DNA from 3 places in the Paenibacillus sp. MT86 genome. Region 2 is predicted to be linked to each of the others. Evidence: riboswitches for the same ligand, from Rfam matches in the RefSeq annotation. Region 2 holds a riboswitch; each other region holds the start of a gene.
What was found. A riboswitch is a leader RNA that binds a small molecule or an ion and turns the genes downstream of it on or off. The one in region 2 is predicted to bind cyclic di-AMP.
Positions count from the first base shown of each region.

Region 1: it holds a riboswitch for cyclic di-AMP, as region 2 does, so the genes downstream of both, AC3RCL_RS29960 (APC family permease) here and AC3RCL_RS11405 (C40 family peptidase) in region 2, are expected to answer to the same signal.
Region 3: it holds a riboswitch for cyclic di-AMP, as region 2 does, so the genes downstream of both, AC3RCL_RS00515 (C40 family peptidase) here and AC3RCL_RS11405 (C40 family peptidase) in region 2, are expected to answer to the same signal.

Region 1 covers NZ_CM179499.1:6,564,825-6,569,057, reverse strand. The annotation lists gene AC3RCL_RS29965 (formate/nitrite transporter family protein) at 1-118, shown strand, start outside; gene AC3RCL_RS29960 (APC family permease) at 259-2,085, opposite strand; cyclic di-AMP (ydaO/yuaA leader) riboswitch at 2,252-2,447, opposite strand; gene AC3RCL_RS29955 (molybdopterin-containing oxidoreductase family protein) at 2,933-4,233, shown strand, end outside.
Region 2 covers NZ_CM179499.1:2,585,074-2,589,306, reverse strand. The annotation lists gene AC3RCL_RS11410 (stalk domain-containing protein) at 1-1,223, shown strand, start outside; gene AC3RCL_RS11405 (C40 family peptidase) at 1,344-1,820, opposite strand; cyclic di-AMP (ydaO/yuaA leader) riboswitch at 1,824-1,957, opposite strand; gene AC3RCL_RS11400 (hypothetical protein) at 2,220-2,747, shown strand; gene AC3RCL_RS11395 (ROK family protein) at 3,052-4,005, opposite strand; gene AC3RCL_RS11390 (copper homeostasis protein CutC) at 4,041-4,233, opposite strand, start outside.
Region 3 covers NZ_CM179499.1:108,945-113,177, forward strand. The annotation lists gene AC3RCL_RS00505 (c-type cytochrome) at 1-12, opposite strand, end outside; gene AC3RCL_RS00510 (GNAT family N-acetyltransferase) at 174-674, opposite strand; gene AC3RCL_RS00515 (C40 family peptidase) at 1,180-1,653, opposite strand; cyclic di-AMP (ydaO/yuaA leader) riboswitch at 1,658-1,793, opposite strand; gene AC3RCL_RS00520 (hypothetical protein) at 2,140-2,967, opposite strand; gene AC3RCL_RS00525 (M1 family metallopeptidase) at 2,979-4,233, opposite strand, start outside.

The DNA.
Region 1 (4,233 bases), 3.0 Mb from region 2:
CGGAACCGTTTATTTAAAGCAGGAGAAACAGGCCGCAGCCGCTCCGCGCGGCGAGCAGACGCCTGTGCCATCGGCCGGCGCTCCTCAACAGGTTCATTCGGCGCAGAATGTTTCCTAATGCCGGAAGCCTGGCGAGCGTCTGGCTTAAAGAAAAAGCTGCGTTCAACCGTCCTTGATGAAAGGCAGCGGTTGATCGCAGCTTTTTGTCGTGATGGGCGAGGCTGTTCCCAGTAATGAATCAAGCAGGGAACAAGCCCGCTATTTTTTTAAATGGTAGGGAACCGTCGTGATGATCACGTCTCTCCGATACAGGAGATGTGCCCGGATGAGCAGGCTGGATTGATTGTGCAGGAAATTATGCCAGCCCTTCTTGGGGATGAACTGCGGAATGACGACGGTAACCTGATAGTCGGATTCGCTAGCCTTGCGCTGCACGGTATCGATGAATTTCGTCAGCGGCTGAATGATGCTCCGATAAGGCGAGTGCAGCGTCACCAGCCGGATGTCCGGCTGCCACTTTTTCCATTTTTCCTGGAAGGCGACTTCCTCCTCCCGCTCGAACGGCACGTACACCGCGATGATTTGGCCCGCTCCCAGCGATTTGGCGTAATTCAGCGAGTTCTCCACCACATGCGTGATTCCTGCCACAGGCAGGATGATGACATTCCCCTCAATCGGCTTAACCGGCTCGCAGGTCGTAATCCGGAGCTGGTCCGCTACCGCCTCGTAATGCTTGCGGATCCGGGTGAAAATCCAGATGATCAGCGGCAGGAATATCAGCACGGTCCACACCTGGGCGAATTTCGTAAAGAAGAAGATCATGGTCACGATAAAGCTGATGCATGCGCCGGTGGTGTTAATGATCAGCTTGACGATCCAGCCTTCGGGCTTTTCGCGAATCCATTTCACCATCATCCCCGTCTGGGAGAGGGTAAACGGGATAAACACGCCGACGGCATAGAGCGGAATCAGATGCTCGGTTTTGCCTTCAAAAGCCAGCAGCAGCAGAATGGAGAAAAATCCAAGAATAATGATTCCGTTCGAGTATCCCAGACGGTCGCCGCGGACGGTGAACATTCTAGGAATGAACTTATCCTTCGCCAGATTGACGGCAAGCAGGGGAAAAGCGGAATACCCCGTGTTGGCGGCGAGGATCAGAATTAAGGCCGTTGTCCCTTGTATGAAGTAATAAAGCGCATTTCGCCCGAAGGTATGCTCGGCAATTTGGGAAACGACCGTGACTTGTTCGCTGGGACTGACCCCATAGTAATAAGCCAGGAAAACGATACCCGAAAATAACAGGGCCAGCAGCGACCCCATCGCCACCAGAGTTTTGGCCGCGTTATTCGGGGCCGGGTCTTTGAAATTCGGAATGGCATTGGAAATCGCCTCCACGCCGGTCAGGGCGGAGCTGCCCGAGGCAAATGCGCGCAGGAGCAGAAACAAGCTCAGCCCGGCTACGGGCGTGCCGATCGGCGTATGAAGCTCCGGAGACGCATGGCCTGTGGCAATGTTGAATATCCCTACCCCGATCAGGATGAATAACGCAAGCACGAACAGGTAAACCGGATAAGCCAGTATGGAGGCCGACTCCGTAACCCCTCTTAAATTCAATACGGTCAAGCTTAGAACGAACACGATGGAGATCGGCAGATTATAGGCATGCAATACCGGAAAAGCCGACGTGATCGCATCCGTCCCGGCCGACACGCTGACCGCAACCGTCAGGATATAGTCCACGAGCAAGGAACCGCCGGCCACCAGCCCCGGGTACATGCCCAAATTCCGTTTGGACACGACATATGCGCCGCCGCCGTGCGGATAGGAGAAAATAATTTGTCTGTACGACAGGATAAGTGCCAGCAACAAGACCAGGACGCCGACGGCAATCGGTATGGAATACCAATAGGCAGCTGCCCCGACGGTCATCAACACAATGAGGATTTGTTCCGGGCCATAGGCCACGGACGATAGTGCATCGGATGACAGGATGGCCAGCGCCTTGGTTTTATTCAGCTTTTGTTCGCCTAATTCCGTCGATTTAAGCGGTCTTCCGATGAGGAAGCGCTTGATTGAGGATAACATGGTTGTTTTTCACCGCCGCTTAAGATTAAGTTCATGGTAGAAGCTCCCTGAACGGACTTCTATCGGTGTTTTTTATATGCTGGACCTAGGAACGGTCACCCTTCCTATGCTGATTTTTGGCAAACAAAAAACACAGGTTAGAACCCTGTGTTTGATCACAAGTTCACAACCCTCCCGATCAACGCTGACGAGGTTAGCTGTCGGATTCGGGCGGTGAGAGTCGCCCTACCTGATTCCATCGCGGCGTACGTACGCGATGGAATCAGGATTCACCCCTTAGTATGGTTGAAGGATCCTATAGGTATCCCTCCATACGGTTGGTTCCCCCGCTTTCCATCAAGGAAATTAAGCGAATGTCATGTGAATATGAAGAATGTTTTCGAAGCTGAATAGTATATTACGCCTGCTCCAATCGTTTGTAAAACATCCTCCAACGATCATTCGAACAGAATTATTTATAAAAAATGACAGATAAGCGCTTACATAAAGACGTGGCTTTGACAGGCTTTTTATTTTGCATGTTTTCTGCGAAAATCACGAGTTTCTATAATATAGAAGGTTAGTCGCGGGGAACATCGGTCACTGGGAGGATGCCATATAAACAAATTCGCCATGCCGGTCTCGGGGGAGGAGACACTGGCATGGCGAATTTTTTTGGGAGTGGTCCATGATTCGGCAAGGAAGAGAAAGGGTCTGGGTTCCTCTTCTTTGCTCTTGATAGGAATATACCCGGGGGGAAGAAAAGTGAATCACCTGATTAGAAAAAAATGTATGACTTTACTGGAACCCCGATTTTCTTTTAAGATAAAGGGATATGATGCAGCCGAGCAAAAGGGGGAAGCACGAAATGACTCAAGCGATGATTCATCAGGAAAACGGCGTATTTCCGGCGGTATGTCCGTTGGATTGTCCCGATACATGCGGCCTGCTGCTGCATAAAGAGAACGGAAAAATCGTCAAGGTGACCGGTAATCCGGAGCATCCGATTACGCAGGGAGCCATCTGCAATAAAGTCCGTAATATGGCACACCGGGTGTACCATCCGGAACGCGTGCTCTATCCGCTGCGAAGAGTAGGTCCCAAGGGAGAGGGCGCCTTCGAGCGGATCAGCTGGGACGAAGCCATTCAGGAGATAGCCGGACGCTATAAGGGCTTGATCGAGGAATACGGCTCCGAGAGCATCCTGCCCTACAGCTTCTACGGCAATATGGGGATATTGAGCGTCGACGGCATGGACCGCAGGTTCTTCAACAGGCTGGGTGCCAGCCGCCTGAAGCAGTCGATCTGCAATTCCGCGGGCAATGAGGGCTGGAAATCCGTGATGGGGTTTAATGGGGGAACCGTTCCGGAGGACACCGTACGAGCCGACGTCATCCTCGTCTGGGGCGGAAACATCGTCAGCACCAATATGCACCAGATGGTGATTGCAGAGAAAGCGCGCAAAGCCGGTGCCAAGGTCGTTGTGATCGATGTCCACAAGAACCAGACGGGGCAATGGGCGGACTGGTTCATTCCGCTGTATCCAGGCACGGATGCGGCGCTGGCCGTCGGCCTCATGCACATCATGTTCCGTGACGGCATGGTAAATGAGGAATTCCTCCGCAAGTATACGATTGGTCATGAAGCCTTGCGCGAGCACGTCAAAGAATACACGCCGGAGCACGTTTCTTCCATTACCGGCATCTCGATCGAGGATATCGAGAAATTGGCCGACCTCTACGGCCGGGCCGATACCTCCTACATCCATATCGGCAACGGTCTTCAGCATCACGACAACGGCGGCTTGACGGTGCGCAGCATTGCCGCGCTTCCCGCTTTGACCGGACAATGGCTGAAGCGGGGCGGAGGGGCCGCCAAGTCGAACGGCGGTTACAACAGCATGGATAGCGACGCGCTTGAGCGTCCCGATCTCCGGCCGAATCCCGAAGCGCGCACCATTAACATGAACCGGATCGGCGAAGCGCTTGCCATGACCGAACAGCCGATTAAGTCGCTCTTCGTTTATTGCAGCAATCCGCTGGTTGTGGCTCCCGATACCGAGCGGGTCAGGGAAGGGTTTGCACGGGAAGATCTGTTTACGGTTGTGCATGACCTGTTTATGACGGATACGGCCAAGTATGCCGATATCGTGCTCCCGGCAACCTCCTC
Region 2 (4,233 bases):
CTCTGCTCGGAACCGCTCCCCATAGCGGCCAGATACAGGCTGCGCCTGCCATTTCGGTAAAGCTGGATGACGTTGCGCTTACATTCGACGCAGCTCCCAGGATAGACAAAGGGGTCACGTACGTGCCGTTCCGGACGGTCGGTGAAGCGCTGGGCATTCAAATCACGTGGAACAGCAAGACGCAAACGGTGAAGGCCATTGGCGAGGTGAAAGGTCAAACGACGGAAGTGCTGCTTCAAGTCGGAAGCACGAGCGCAACCGTCAACGGTAAAAAAGTGAAGCTGGCCGCTCCCCCTGTCCAGCGGGAAGGCCGCGTTCTGATTCCGCTGAGCTCGTTCAGCAGCCAATTCGGCGTTAATGTCGGCTGGAATCAGGCGACTCGCACGGTCTCCCTCGTGTCGCCGCAGCGCGAAATGCATCTAAGAGCCTTTTACGCTTTGCAATCTTTCCAAGAGCGGGATCTCGTAGCATCCATGAATTCAGTCGCCTTCGGCTGGAGCCGCATTGATCGGGAAGGTCAGTTTACGCTTCAAGGCGACGAGTATCGTCTGCCTGCGGCGGCCGGCGACGTGACTCCGCAATCGATTGTTGCGGATGCAGCGGATCGGGAGATTAAACCGTACCTTATGGTTTACGCTTTGGACGGAAACGGCGAATTAACCAAAGTCCTCAGCGACAGCAGCCTTCGCCAAAAGTCCATTGAGGGCATCACGACCGCGGTGGCGGATAACGGATTCGGCGGCGTGGTGCTTGATTTCGAAGGGCTCGGTTTTAAACTGGATGCCGCGAAGCAGCAGAAGCTGCTTAATGATTACGTCAAGCAATTGAAAGCGGCATTGCCGAGCGACATTGCTCTGTCCTTAGCGGTTCCGCCATTGAACAGCGCCTATAAAGGCTATGATTACAAGACGCTGGCCTCCCTTGCCGATGATCTCATCGTCATGGCGTATCAGTACAATCCGGTTGGCACCAAAGCCCAGGTTCCTGAACCCAACAGTCTGGTGGACCAAGCCATTCAGCAGGCACTTCAGGCAGGCGTTCCTAAGCAGAAGCTCCTGCTCGGCATCAGCTTAAGCAGCGAAACCGCCACATCCGTCGACGATAAGCTCGGCTTGGCCAAGCGCTATGATCTGAAAGGTGCCGCTTTCTGGCGTCTGGGCTTGTTCCGTTCCTATAATAATGGCATGGAAGCCGCCGTGAATGCCTCTGTCGTAAAAGAATAATCTAGTGAATCCTTTCGCAGAATCCCAAATTATAATCTTCCATAAAAAAAGAAAGCCTGACAAGATCATCTCTTGTCAGGCTTTCCGGTTATGTATCGAACTCTAAACTGCGTATTCCAATTAGCTCGCGCTTCCTACCAGTTTAGCATAGTTCTCTTGACTCAGTACACGGCGCGCCGTTACATAACGCGGTTCGTAATAGGAGTCGCTAAGCTTGCTGATTCTTACGCCCTTGCTGCTGGAAGCATGCGCAAATTGTCCATCTCCAATGTAAACGCCCGCATGGGAAATGCCGCTTCCGCTTGTATTGAAGAATACCAAATCTCCGACTCTCAGGTCCTCGCGATCCACATGAACCCCGGCTTTAGCCTGACTCTGGGATGTGCGCGGAAGATCCATGTCGAAATTTCTAAACATATACAGAATAAATCCGGAGCAATCAAATCCGCTTGTCGTTGTTCCGCCCCATTTATAAGGCGTTCCTACCAATTGCTTCACTTGATGCTGAAAATTCGGTTGTTGATCAGCATAAGCTGATACGGCACCTGAAGAAAAAATAATTGCAGATCCAAGCAATGTGATGACAAATTTCTTCAAAATATGTTCTCTCCTTCGATGCCTACGGAGTTAGCTAAGGGTTCGGTTGAAGGTTCCCTATACTCTCTATGGTACAAGAATAATTCACCCAAGACGGTTCCCCCGTTTTCACAAACGAAATTCGGCAAAATTCATTAACATTTTGTAACCTTCTCTTAATATAGTATACAAGCAAGGATGCTGTCAATAATATCCTAGAAATCTATCACTATATGTTAATCAATGTCGTATAGGCTGAAAATTTTCATGTTTTTTCATTATGCCATCTCGTATACTCATGACAATTATGTAACACTCCATCGAACCTCCGGCGACGTTTTGTTAACGGGCATGCAACTTTTTTGCAGTTCGGAACGTTTACATATTCAGACAAGAAATCAAAGAGGTGATCCTTCGCTTATGAGTCAAATCACGATGGCTGAAGCTTTGGCAGTCCGGGCAGCAATCAACCGTCTCATGAATCAATTGATGACGGAACGCTTGAACAACAGCAGCACGATCATTGAAAAAGGGGAAACGGCGGAGTATCCTGCTCGCAGCGTGGATGCCATTACGGAAGAGATCGAAGCCGCCGCAGCGGATTACAGAAAGCTGGATCTGCTGATGGCAATCTCCAACACGACGCAGACCATTAGTTGGAACGGCTCCGACATGACCATCATGGAGGCGATCGAGCTCGCCAAACAAATGCGCAGCGATATCGGACAGCTTGCCCATCTCGGCTCCCGCAAGAAGCTGGAGCGCCAGAGCGGCCGGGGAAGCGGAGATGGCGCCGTAACGCTGTTTAACGTGGCCTTATACGATCCGGAAGCTTATCAGGCGCAGGCGCGCAAGAAGGAACGCGAAGTGACCAGGCTCTCCTCACTGATCGAGCATGCCAACCATACGAGCATGATTACGTTCGACGCATCAAAATACATGGAATAGCGGAAGCCGCCGGCTCCAAGCCTGCAGGCCGCCTCGCGTGCGGGTTTGGAGCCGGCGGCTTCCGTCGGCGGGCGGGAAAGTGCGGGCAACCGCTTATTGTTTGTCGGATACAAACAAACCTAATAGGAAACCAAAAACTCGACTCCAGTGAAAACGGATGACGGCTTACGGTTTACGCCTATCACCTGTCACAAGTTACGGACTTCGCTTACGCAAATATGATCGCTCCGTTTCCCGCTCTCTTCATGAATAATCAGAAAGCCGCCCTTGAGGGCGGCTTTTGTTGCCTTTTCTTACGAATATATTATTGGAACAAGGCTGCGGCTCCCACCAGGCCAACATCGTCCCGCAGTCCCGCAGGAACGATCTCGTAGGTTCCTAGATAGGACGGCATGACCAGCTTATCCGTCATTTCCCGAAGCTGCGGGAAAAGAAGCTCGCCTGCTCTGCTCACACCCCCGCCAACCACGATGCGATCGGGGTTGAAGCTGTGAATGACGTTAACCAGTCCAAGTGCCATGTAATAGACGGCACGATCGATGACCTCCACTGCGACGGGGTCATGAAGACGTTTAGCCTCGAATACATGCCTGGCGTTCACGCCTCCATCGGCTGCGGCCAGTTCAGAAATAACGCTGGTCTGGGTAAGCATCCGCTGGGATGCTGCCAGGCCGATGGCCGTTCCTGAAGCAAACACCTCCCAGCAGCCATGGCTGCCGCAATTGCACTGCGGACCGCTGGGATCAATGATATGATGCCCAAGTTCCCCTGCAAAGGAATTGCTGCCCAGAAACAGCTTGCCATCCAGCACGATGCCTGAACCGATGCCTGTGCTGAGCGTCACGTAAACCATGTTCGTCGACCCTCGGCCGGCACCTCTTACATATTCGCCCCATGCGGCTGCATTGGCATCATTCAGCACTTGTACTTCCGTATTCAGATCTCGTTCCATCCAGGCTTTGAGAGGGACGTTGGTCCATTCCGGCAAATTCGTGCCGTGAATGACAATGCCCTCCCGGCTGTTAACCGTTCCCGGCGAAGCCATGCCTACGCCTCGAAGCGGGTGGCCGCCCGACACGCTGCGAATCATGTTCGTAATTCTCGCGACCACTTCCTCGGCCGTACGCGCTCCGGCTGTCTCCATTTGCTCCCGGTTCAGCAGCTGTCCTTCGGAATCAAAGAGCGCTGCCGCGATCTTCGTACCCCCAAGGTCAACGCCAACCACAAATTCTTGCTGTTTATTCAATTCGGTTTGCAATTTTTGTTCACCTGTTTCCGATAGGTTTGCTACTTCTATTGATGTAAGCTGTCAGCCAAGGATCGCAGTTCAACCGGATCAATGGGCTTCAGCCCTGATCGGCCATACCGGACAGCTGAGCCGAAATGAACCTCGCTCACGCCGGTCTGGTCGATGAAATCGCGTATGATTTCCCACTTCAGGCCATTCCCGGCCAAAATCTTAAGCCCGGTGCCTGCGGCTTGTTCC
Region 3 (4,233 bases), 2.5 Mb from region 2:
CCATTTTTGCATCGTCATATCGTCCCTTCTATGTATACTGCACTTTTGCACTTGTCTCCATTATAAACCAACATCCATAGACAGCATAGCCAGTTGTGACAAAAAAAGCAACTATACCGCGCACCTTCATAAAAAGTACACAGAATTGTGCTTTTTCATATAGACAAAGATTACTATTCCTCATTAACCGGAGGCTCATACACCATGCAGTGGAAAAGGGAGTTTCCCGTCGGTGTAAGGCGCTCGTACGTATCGGTGATATGAAACCCGGCCTTTTCGTATGCGCGGATCGCGCGCTCATTCCAGGTCATTACCTCCAGGTCGATCTCATCGTCAGGCCGCCTCCTCCTCGCTTCCTGGACAATCGTCTGCATAAACCGTTTACCCATTCCGCGTCCGCACCAATCAGGCCGCATGCCCAGCCCGATTCGCGTAACCTCATGCATCGGAAACAGTTGGGCAAATCCCCATAGCGTCTTCCGTTCATCCAAAATCGAAATGTACTGCTCCCGGCGGATGTCCGGATCCCCAAACTCGATCTCAAGCCCCTTCATCTGCTCCCAGGGAAGAAAACCGTAAATGTTATAGGGAGGAGGATAGGTCCAGGCGCATATTTCTTTCGCATGCTCTTCACGCATGACCACCGTGTGAAATGAAATCGGTGCTGCATCCATTGGCAAAGTCCCCCTGTCGTAATTACAAATTAAATTATACCCTATTCCTCGAACATTCTAGCCGCATCAAAAAGCCCGTCCAAGAGAAGTAGGTCTCCTTTGACGGGCAAACGGATATGTATGGGCAGGACGAGGATAAGACATCGAAGCTTAGGAGGATTCTCCGGTCGACTTTTCATACTGATCGTTGCTCATGATGCGCTCGGCACCTACGTATCGCTGCTCGTAGTAGTCCTCAGAAAATAAAATCAATATTTTTCCATTAGGGTGTTTAATGAAGGGAGAGGAGGGTATATAAAGGGTAGAAGATGCAATGACTTGAGGATGCGAAGAGAATTTGCATAATAATTTTCTTTTTTTCTCGAAAAGTGGGAACTTTTTCGTTGTCCCAAACGTTATAAAGGTATACACAGAGCAGACAAAAGAAAAAGCCGCTGGATGAGATCGGCACAATCTCATACGCCCAGGGCTTCTTGTAAAGGATAAATCAATGAAGTTCCAATAATTAATTGTAGTTCACAGCTACAGACTTGTACGTAGACTGACTCATGACTCGCTTAGCACCTACGTATCGATTGGCGTAATAGCTCTGGCTCAGCGGACTGATGATGACACCGCGCGAGGATGAGGAATGAGCGAATTTGCCGCCCCCAACATAAATACCCACATGAGATACACCTCTGCCGGATGTGTTGAAGAACACGAGATCGCCAGCTTTCAGCTTGCTCTTGGCTACGGCCGTACCGACTTTGTATTGAGCTCCAGACGTGCGCGGCAGGCTTAGACCAAGTTTCTTGTAGATATAGCTGGTGAATCCGGAGCAGTCAAAACCATTCGTTGTGGTTCCACCTGTTTTATAAGAGACACCAATGGCTGGTTTGATTGCAGTATTTAATTTGGAATCGGCGAAAGCGCTTCCGGTCCCTAATGTGAGTGCGAGGGCCAGGCCTAGAGAAATGGCCGTTAACTTCTTTTTCAAAACAAAAAGCTCCTTCCATTGCCTGCGAGGTTAGCTTAAGGGTTCGGTTGAAGGTCCCCTATGATCCCTCTCTTGCGAGATCAATTCACCCAAAACGGATCCCCCGCTTCCCAATCATGGGAATTCGGCTCCTTAAAATGTTGATGAACCCATTCATTGACGTCTGACGTTCCAACATGCTTAACGAAATTACATAGTTCCAGCAAAAAGTTACAGTAAAGATGACAAAGTTGTTACTAACATATTCGTTATTTTAGCAGAGTATTAACAATTTGGCAAATGAGGAAAGCTCATTTTTATACAAAAAAACCTGTCCCCATCATGCGGAATCAGGTTTTTTTGTAATTTGGCCATCGGAAAATGTAATATTGAGGAAAAATAAACTTCTATTCTTTGTAAAATCAAGTCCGAGAGAGAAATGTGTCGCTTCCGATTACAGCATATTTACGAGCTTGTTTATCATATGATGGTAACGAAATGTAACGATTAGGCATGCTGCGAGGAAGAATCCCGCCACAAATGGTATTGGGCGGAAATTACCCAAATTTGGAAGAGTCCATTCAGAAAATAAGAGGCTTGCTGAATAATCAAGCCGATCAATCCCGCCCAGAAGAGCGATGCCGAGCTCAGGAACAAAAGAATGACGCAGGCCGATCCGCCAACGGTAAGGGATAACAGCACAGCCGTGCCCAGTCGGCGGAAGAGCGCAAGAATGGAGCTGATCATGCCGGAATTGTCCGTACGGCCGAATTGCATATAGAGCAATAACAGGCGAATCAGATAGGCGTACAGAAACCAGCCGGCTGCATGAGGCAGCGCATGAAGCAGCAGAACCGGCTCATGGATCCCGTTCAGCAGGATCGGAAGGATTTTGGGCAGAATCCAGTATCCGGGCACAAAGGTAAGAACAAGTTCGATCAGATAAAATACCGTAACGGGCTTCCATAGCTTCTGCATGCCGGTGAAGAAGAATAATCCGCGCTCGCCCTTGGCCTCCTGGTGGAGGTTATAGAAGATGCCTGCCCGAATGAGCGGGGTACATACCATCCGGATCAGGAGCAGAGCGGCCAGAAGCCAACCATAGGTATGGACCGTGCCGCTTAACGATAGACTCATCTCGCCCTCGTAGAAGAATAACAGGCGACTAAGCTCGTTAGGGGCAGAATCCGGATATCGCATCAGCAGGGGGACGACTGCCGATTTTACAAGCCGGTACAGGCAATATCCCCACAGCATGCGGTACAAGAACAGCAGAATGGAGACGTATAATTGGTCTTTAACACTGATCCACCCTTGGCCTGCATAACTTTTCATGTGCTCCCCCCTCACCATGACAGGCTGCCGAACAACGTCTCCACAAGCTTGGTAATACTGAGATTCCAGCGTGTGACCACCTTCGGATCCATTCCTGCCTTCATATAGTTATTGATGTGTCTATTCTCCAGAACGATGGAGTATTTCGGATCAACCATGGCCCAGGCGAGCGGGGTGCTGTACTCCAGGGTGTACGTAACTTTTCCGTCCTTGCCGCTCCAGGTTCGCTCCACCGTTTTGCCGTCTTCAAAGGCGAACACGATAGGCACATCGGTTATATCTCCGTCCTTGCTCGTAATCTTGACCGTGGATTCATACCGCGGATGGTCTGACGTGCCTTTATTTTTGGTTTTGATCACATCGATGGCGACGTCGGCCATTTGGCTTCCATATACATATTGGTCAAAATACGATTGCCAGGAGGTTTTGCTTACTTGCTCGACGACTTTCTGAAAATCAGACGTGGTTGGGTGCTTGAAACGGTATTTCTGGGCATAGGTATGCATGATTTTCCCCATCATCTGTGGACCGACCTGCCGTTCAATGCCTTGCAGCACCAGCTTGCCTCTCGTGTAAACATTCAGCGCGTAGTTCTCGTGTGAGCTGTATTTCCAGGACTCCATCTTCAGCGGGGCAGGGGAGGTAATCGATGCTCCTTGAGCAGCGGTGTTGGAGGTAATGCCGTATTCCTTCTCCATCACTCTTTCTTCTGCATAGGTTGCAAAGGCCTCGTCCAGCCATGCTTCCTCAAATTCGTTGCTTGCGATCATTCCGTAAAAATATTGGTGGGCGATCTCGTGAATGACGGTCCGTTCGAGCTCATAACCCGGCGAATCGTTCTTGGCCCCGAAGGCCGTGACCAGCGTCGGGTATTCCATGCCGCCTGCACCGTTGCCCGACTCCGGCGGGACGACGATGGACAACGTGGAATAAGGATAGGTTCCGTACCATTTACCAAACGAAGCCAGTGCCGACTTGGCGGCATCAAAGTAACGGTCCTTCAGGTCTTTATGGGCCGGATCGAGATACAGCTTGATGCGGACGCCCGGCACGCCCGGTGCCGAGAAGGCCTCCTCGGCCGTGACAAAGTTGGGCGAGGCCGACCAGGCAAAATCATGCACATCATCGGCATAGAATTGATAAATTTTTTCCCCGTTCGACTTTTGGGCAGGCTTGGTCGGGAATCCGGTCGCGGCGACAATGTAATTCTCGGGCACCCGGATGCGAACGCTGTAAATGCCGAAGTTGGAGTAGAACTCGGAGTTG